One region of the Nitrosococcus watsonii C-113 genome, then DNA from elsewhere that is predicted to be linked to it. Evidence: predicted binding sites of a transcription regulator. Region 1 holds the regulator's gene; each other region holds the start of a gene.
What was found. The regulator sigma-54, encoded in region 1, starts transcription at its own class of promoters, with help from an activator protein. The targets are predictions, from matches to a motif close to TGGCANGNTNCNTGCTT.

Region 1 (2,273 bases):
CGAATACATTGGCGCCACTAAGATGCAGGGTTGCTTCCGCTTTCTGCCTCATTTTTTCTACACTGAGGACTATATGAAGGTGAATCAATTGGTCAAAGTGGCGTTCTAAACGCTCGCACTTATTTTCTATATAGTTGCGTAGTGCTTGCGTAATCTCAATGCGATTGCCAGTGATATTGACTTGCATGGGCTGCTCCCTATTTTGTTTGCCGTTATCTAGATCAAGCGTTTTCGCTCGTTGGAAGGGGGTATGCTTAGGTTTTCCCGATATTTGGCAATAGTACGCCGTGCCACTTTGATGCCTTGTTCGGCCAGGGTTTGGGCGATTTTACTATCGCTTAGAGGTTGGCGAGGTTTTTCCGCAGCGATTAATTTCTTGATAAGAGCACGGATAGCCGTTGCGGAGCACTCTCCCCCACTGCTGGTAGCCACATGGCTGGAAAAAAAGTATTTTAGCTCATAAATTCCCCGTGGAGTATGCATGTATTTGTTGGTGGTGACCCGAGAAACCGTAGATTCATGCATGGAGACCGCTTCCGCAATATCGTGTAACACTAAAGGACGCATGGCTTCTTCACCGTGCTCCAAAAAACCCTGCTGCCGCTCAACAATACAACAGGTGACTTTAAGTAAGGTTTCATTGCGGCTGTGCAGGCTTTTAAGAAACCAGCGGGCTTCTTGGAGTTGGTTTTTGAGATAGCTGTTAGCGAGACTATCGTCAGCCCGTTTAATAAGACTAGCATATTGAGCATTGACCCGTAAGCGCGGGGCGGTATCGGGATTAAGTTCGACTTGCCAACAGCCTTTGTGTTTAGTGACATAGATATCAGGTACGACGTATTCGGTTTTACTCGGCTGTATTTGATGACCCGGCCGCGGATTGAGCGATTGAATTAAATGGATAACTGCTTGTAGTTCTTGTTCCGATAATTTCATCACCCGCATCAATTGCATATAGTCCCGTTTCCCCAGTGTTATGAGATGTTGGGATAGGAGCAGTTTGGCTTCTTTTAGCCAAGGGGTAGTGGGAGGATACTGTTTCAGTTGTAGCAACAGACACTCAGCTAAGTCACGTGCGCCAACCCCAGAAGGCTCGAAATTCTGTATCTGGTGCAATATGGTTTTGATTTCATCAAGCTCGACCTCTATGTCCTTTCCTAGGCTTGCTTGTATTTCTTCGAAGGTACTGCATAGATAGCCTTCTTCATTAATCGAATCGATAATAGTGGCTGCGATGGCAAAATCTTTCTCGTTGGTGGTAGCCAAATGTGCCTGCCATAGCAAGTGTTCTTGCAAGGTTTCTCCCCCCTTGTCCTGATTTTCTAGATCGGGTGAGGATTCGCTTCCAGAGGTACCCGGCAACGGTGAGCTGTCATAGATATCGTTCCAGTTAGTGTCTACGGGTAATTCCTCTGGGATTGTCTCTTGGGCCAGTGAAGCTGTTAGCTCACTGCCTTCAGGATCAAGAACTTCGTTCTTTAAGCCATCGGTTTCTAAAGGCTCCTGCCTCTCTTCGTTTTGCTCAAGCAGTGGATTAGACTCTAATGCCTGTTGGATCTCAGTTTGCAGTTCCAAGGTTGAAAGCTGCAGCAAACGAATGGCTTGCTGCAACTGGGGCGTCATCGTTAGTTGCTGCCCAAGGCGTAATTGAAGAGATGTTTTCATGCCTGAGATTTGCCTGCCATTATACTGCAATCTATCTTACGATATATTATTTAGCAAGAAACATACCATAATAGAAGTTAAAGATAAAAATTGTACCCCAGATACACTTCCTTTACTCGCTCGTTATCAAGGATTTCCTGGGGCTTACCTTTAGCAATTACTTCACCTTCATTAACAATGTAAGCATATTGGCAAATTCCCAAGGTTTCCCGGACGTTGTGATCGGTAATCAAAACACCAATCTCTCGTTCTGTTAAGTGTCTAATAATACCCTGAATATCGAGCACTGAAATAGGATCAACACCAGCAAAAGGTTCGTCTAGCAGTATAAACTGTGGTTCCACCGCCAGCGCACGAGCAATTTCAACACGCCGCCGCTCTCCGCCTGAGAGGCTCATGCCCAAGGTATTTTTTATATGGGTGATATTGAGTTCGCGCAATAATTGGTCCACAAGGTGTTTGCGAGCCGATTTTGTAAGATCCCGTCGAGTTTCCGCGATGGCCATAATATTGTTGGCTACCGTCAACTTGCGGAAAACTGAGGCTTCTTGGGGAAGATAGCTGATCCCTAGTCGAGCACGGCGGTGAATGGGATAAGAGGTAATATC
Region 2 (2,273 bases), 1.6 Mb from region 1:
ACTGTTAAGGATTTACAAAAGATTCGCGGGTTAATGCCCGCAACCGACCAGGTCTTCAAACTCGATTCACCTCGTGCCGAACGCTGCCTAATTGAGGCGGTAGTGTCCAATACCTGCCGCTTGATTGGAACCACTATCCGCGCAGGCCAATTCCGCAGTGTCTATAATGCAGTGGTGATTGCCGCGGCTCGTAATGGGGAAAGAATAAGAGGCAAGATTGGCGATATTATTCTCCAGCCGGGGGATACACTGCTTCTAGAAACCCGCCCTTCCTTTTTAGAGCAGCAACGTAACTCACGGGATTTTTTCCTAGTCAGTGAAGTTGCCGACTCCAGCCCGCCCCGCCATGACCGGGCCTGGATAGCCCTTATTATCCTGGTACTTATGGTAATAGCCGTTACTTTACAATGGCTTAGCTTACTAGAGGCCGCCCTTACCGCCGCCGGACTCATGCTTGTAACGGGCTGCCTTCAAATCGCAACCGCACGCCGCAGCGTGGATTGGCAGGTGCTGATGGTCATCGCAGCTTCCCTTGCCCTTGGCCAAGCCTTGCAAAATACCGGCGCCGCTGCGCATATTGCCCATATCGTACTAAAGCTTATTGGCGATAACCCCTGGGGAGTGCTTGCCGCAGTGCATTTTCTCACCGCCCTCATGACGGAGCTCATCACCAACAATGCCGCTGCCGTACTCATGTTCCCTATTGCTCTGGCAGCTGCCGATAGCCTCGGCGTTAATTTTACGCCCTTTGCTATTTCCATCATGGTCGCTGCCTCGGCCAGCTTTGCAACCCCCATAGGCTATCAAACTAATTTAATGGTGTATGGCCCTGGCGGCTATCATTTTACCGATTATCTTCGTATCGGCCTCCCTCTTAATTTTTTAGTATGGAGTATGACTGTTTTTATCGCTCCCCAAATATGGCCGTTTTAAATTTAAATATTAATCGAAATACTTTCCGATCACAGAAATTTCGGTGCGGAAGCTCCTCATTTCAGTCGAGGAGAAGAAACGCCGCCTCCAAGTCTGCAAGTGAGTAGGCGCGTTGCCTTAATACGCTACGCAAGCCCTAGCCCTTAAGTCTCTCTTAACATACGCTTTTCCATGTTTGTCAAAAAAATTTACACATTATTCCCCAACACAACACATATAGATTTTAAGTTACTGAAAATTAAATTATTAATTTAATGGCATTCTATTTGCGTTCGTTGTGACAGTGCCGAAAATCAGCGGATTTGATAAAAAATAATTACCTGCGTCGATACTCCGCCATTCGCGCACCTATTGGGCTTTCTGGCCCGTAATGTATGTAAAAAATATGGAGAGTAAAAAATGAGCTATAAAAATAAAAAAGCCGGTAGACTAATGGTCATGGCTGCCGCTGCGATACTTACCCCCGGTTTGGCGTCTGCTATACCTGTTGATCTTGAGCTGTCGCTGGTGATTGATGTTTCGGGAAGCGTCAATACAAGCGAATACAATTTGCAAATGGATGGTTATGCCAACGCCTTTCGCGATTCAAGTATACAGAATAATATTTTAGGAGGGTCGGAAGGAAGCATCGCGGTGAATACTATATTTTTCTCAAGCAGCGCATTTACAACAATCCTTGACGATTTCGTATTGCTCGATAGCAATACCACAATTAACGATTATGCTCAGCAGCTAGATGATTTTACCCGCCCCGGCTCTGGCAGCACAGACATCCAAGATGGAATGAATAAAGCGCTTACTCTGTTGACAGGCGACAATGGCTTTGAGAGTTCGAACCTTCTTATGGACGTTTCCGGTGACGGTATCTCTAGCATTTCGGCTACGGAAAGTGCCCGGGATGCCGCCGCAGCGGCTGGCATTACCGTCAATGGTCTTCCCATCGGAGATCAGGGTATCACTGATTTTTACACAGACCATGTAATCACATCCAACGGACTCATCACAGCCGCAGCTGACTTCGACAACTTTAGTCAGGCTATTCGACAGAAGTTGCAGATTGAAACCGGTGGTCCTACCACTGTATCAGAGCCGACAACCCTCGTGCTTTTCGGCGCTGGCTTGCTGGGTTTGGTCGGTTACCGCCGGTGCTATAGAAACGTTTAGTTTTTTTCATCGCGAGCGGCCATGGCTGCCGCTCGCTCCTTGACATGAGCCTCACGACAGGAAGCTTAACACCAAGATACATGTGACCGTGGATGCGCAGGGTATGCCGCTCAGAGCGATCATCATGCAAGATACAAGAGCCGATCACGCGCAGGCCATCTGCCTAATTGAAAGGG
Region 3 (2,273 bases), 1.2 Mb from region 1:
GCTGGGCCGTCATCAATTTCAAAAATTGCTCTAACCCCAACTCGGTATTTTGTGCTTTTTTATCGGGCGGACGGACCAAACCTAACTCTTTATAAATCTCTGAACTGGAAGAGGTCGCAGTAACCATGGTGCTCTTTTCCTTATAAACTATTGACCCAATTGCAGGGTACGCAGAAGCAATTGTTTAGATGTATTGGCCATTTCCACGTTGTTCTGATAGCTTCGGGAAGCGGAAATCATATTGGCCATTTCCTCAATGGAATTAACATTGGGATGGAAAATATAGCCAGCTTCATTGGCCATGGGATGATCCGGGGCATATTCTTGCTGCAGCGGCGCGCCACTCTCCACCACGCCTAGCACCTGAACTCCGCCAGCGGGAGCTGCCGGGTTAAGCTCGTCCAGCAAAGTTGCGAATACTGGCTGACGAGCGCGATAAGTTTGATGAATGCTGCTGCTTACACTATCGGCGTTAGCCAAATTGCTGGCGGTAGTATTGAGTCGTAGGGTTTGAGCGCTCATGGCGGTTCCAGCAATATCAAAAACTTTAAACAACGACATTGCCTATTCTCCCCTCAGGGCTGATAATAACCCTTTGAATTTGCCGCTTAGAAAATGGAGGCTAGCTTGATATTGGAGCGCATTCTGCATGAATTCGCTGTGCTCCACCTGACTATCCACGGTGTTACCGTCAAGGGATGCCTGCTGGGGGATGCGGTAAAGCGCTTCGTCACCGGGGAATTGTCCTAAGGAATGGGATAGGTGCCCGGCGTGGGTTGCCTGGAGGGACAAGCCCTGTCCCTGGGCTTGTTGCAAGGCAGCCTTAAAATCAATATCCCGAGCTTTATAGCCGGGAGTATCTCCATTGGCAAGATTAGCCGCCAATATTTCGGCGCGCCGGGATCCGAGAGTCACAGCTTGGGGATAAATTCCCAGGGCCGCGTCAAAGGAAATAGACATAAGTTTACTCCAATCGCTTAACGAGCTTGATTGCTTATGGAAGTAGGCAAAATTTATACCAACAATACTAAATCCTTAACAATCAAATATATATAGAAAATTAACTTGCCTGCATACAAGCATACGCCGGCAAATAACCGCCGCTTGCGGCAATGAGATTGATGAAGATTTTGTCCTGCTACAGGATAAATACGGCGCGGAACAACGGCCTACAAAAGCCAGGGGAAAGGAGTCTTGCTACGGGCAACCCAAACCATATAAGCAAATAAAATCAGAGCGATACATCCCGCACCAATGCGGATAGTCCGGGTTCGACCATACTTCAGGGCGATACTACCAAAAACGATATACCCGATCAGGGCAAGAATTTTCGCTGTAAGCCAATCATTAACGAAGGGGTATTGATGCAGCACCAGCGTCAAACCAATGGCGCTTGCTAATAACACCGTATCTACAATAGGGGGGACAATGCGCACCCAGCGTTGTTGTAAATAAGGGGAAGAAGAAAGCATCCATAAGCCGCGCCCAACAAACAACACCAAAGTGGTCACTATACTTGTGAGGTGGATATATTTAAGCGTTAAGTATACATTCATTATTATCCAGCAAGGTGTTTAATCTATTTTTAAAGAGGATTCTCAATATTTCTATAAAACTATTATCCTGCTGCCTTAAAGGTCTTAAATAAGCTATTCCCGTTGTCATTATAACGCTCCTCCGGGCTCGGGCACCTTCCCTTATCCTCTAAGCTGCCCAGTTCTAAAGGTGCCTCTCCAATTTTTGAACGCCATGGAACAGCATATAACATCATCCGAAAAGAGAAATAGTCAGCGAGCCAAACGTATGGCTGCCTTACTTCGATATTTGCTCAAAAAAATTTATCGGGTCCAAGTCAAGGGCTTAGAGCATTATCAAGAGGCTGGCCCCCGGGTATTGTTAGCCGCCAACCATGTCTCCTTTCTCGATCCATTGCTCTTGGCAATGTTTCTCCCCCAGGACTCGGTCTTTGCTATCCCTCCTCAACTCGCCCGCAGTCGCTGGCTACGCCCCTGGCTCAAACTGTTGCCTACTTTTCCGTTAGATCTCGCTGCCCCCACGGCTCCAAAAGAGTTGCTCAAACGTCTCAAAGAACACCACAAGGTCATTCTCTTTCCCGAGGGAAGGATGAGCGTGACAGGTTCGGTGATGAAAATTTATCCCGGCTTAGGGTGGGCAGCCTGCAAAGCCGGAGCAACCGTACTGCCAATACGGATCGAAGGCGCTGAAGACACATCTTTTTCCTCCATGCGCGGCCGCCGCAAGTGGTTCCCTTC

Region 2: a site for sigma-54 is predicted at 1,189-1,205, ahead of NWAT_RS09035 (DUF1194 domain-containing protein). Genes of this name have one in related genera too.
Region 3: a site for sigma-54 is predicted at 1,005-1,021, ahead of flgB (flagellar basal body rod protein FlgB). Genes of this name have one in related genera too.

The regions. Positions count from the first base shown of each region.
Region 1 covers NC_014315.1:306,525-308,797, forward strand. Annotated here, with positions in the region: gene hpf (ribosome hibernation-promoting factor, HPF/YfiA family) at 1-187, opposite strand, end outside; gene NWAT_RS01455 (RNA polymerase factor sigma-54) at 217-1,665, opposite strand; gene lptB (LPS export ABC transporter ATP-binding protein) at 1,743-2,273, opposite strand, start outside.
Region 2 covers NC_014315.1:2,034,079-2,036,351, forward strand. Annotated here, with positions in the region: gene NWAT_RS09030 (SLC13 family permease) at 1-933, shown strand, start outside; gene NWAT_RS09035 (DUF1194 domain-containing protein) at 1,333-2,097, shown strand; partial or broken gene NWAT_RS09040 (transposase) at 2,171-2,273, shown strand, end outside.
Region 3 covers NC_014315.1:2,422,931-2,425,203, forward strand. Annotated here, with positions in the region: gene NWAT_RS10920 (flagellar hook assembly protein FlgD) at 1-127, opposite strand, end outside; gene flgC (flagellar basal body rod protein FlgC) at 148-561, opposite strand; gene flgB (flagellar basal body rod protein FlgB) at 565-960, opposite strand; gene NWAT_RS10935 (SirB2 family protein) at 1,170-1,556, opposite strand; gene NWAT_RS10940 (AMP-binding protein) at 1,804-2,273, shown strand, end outside.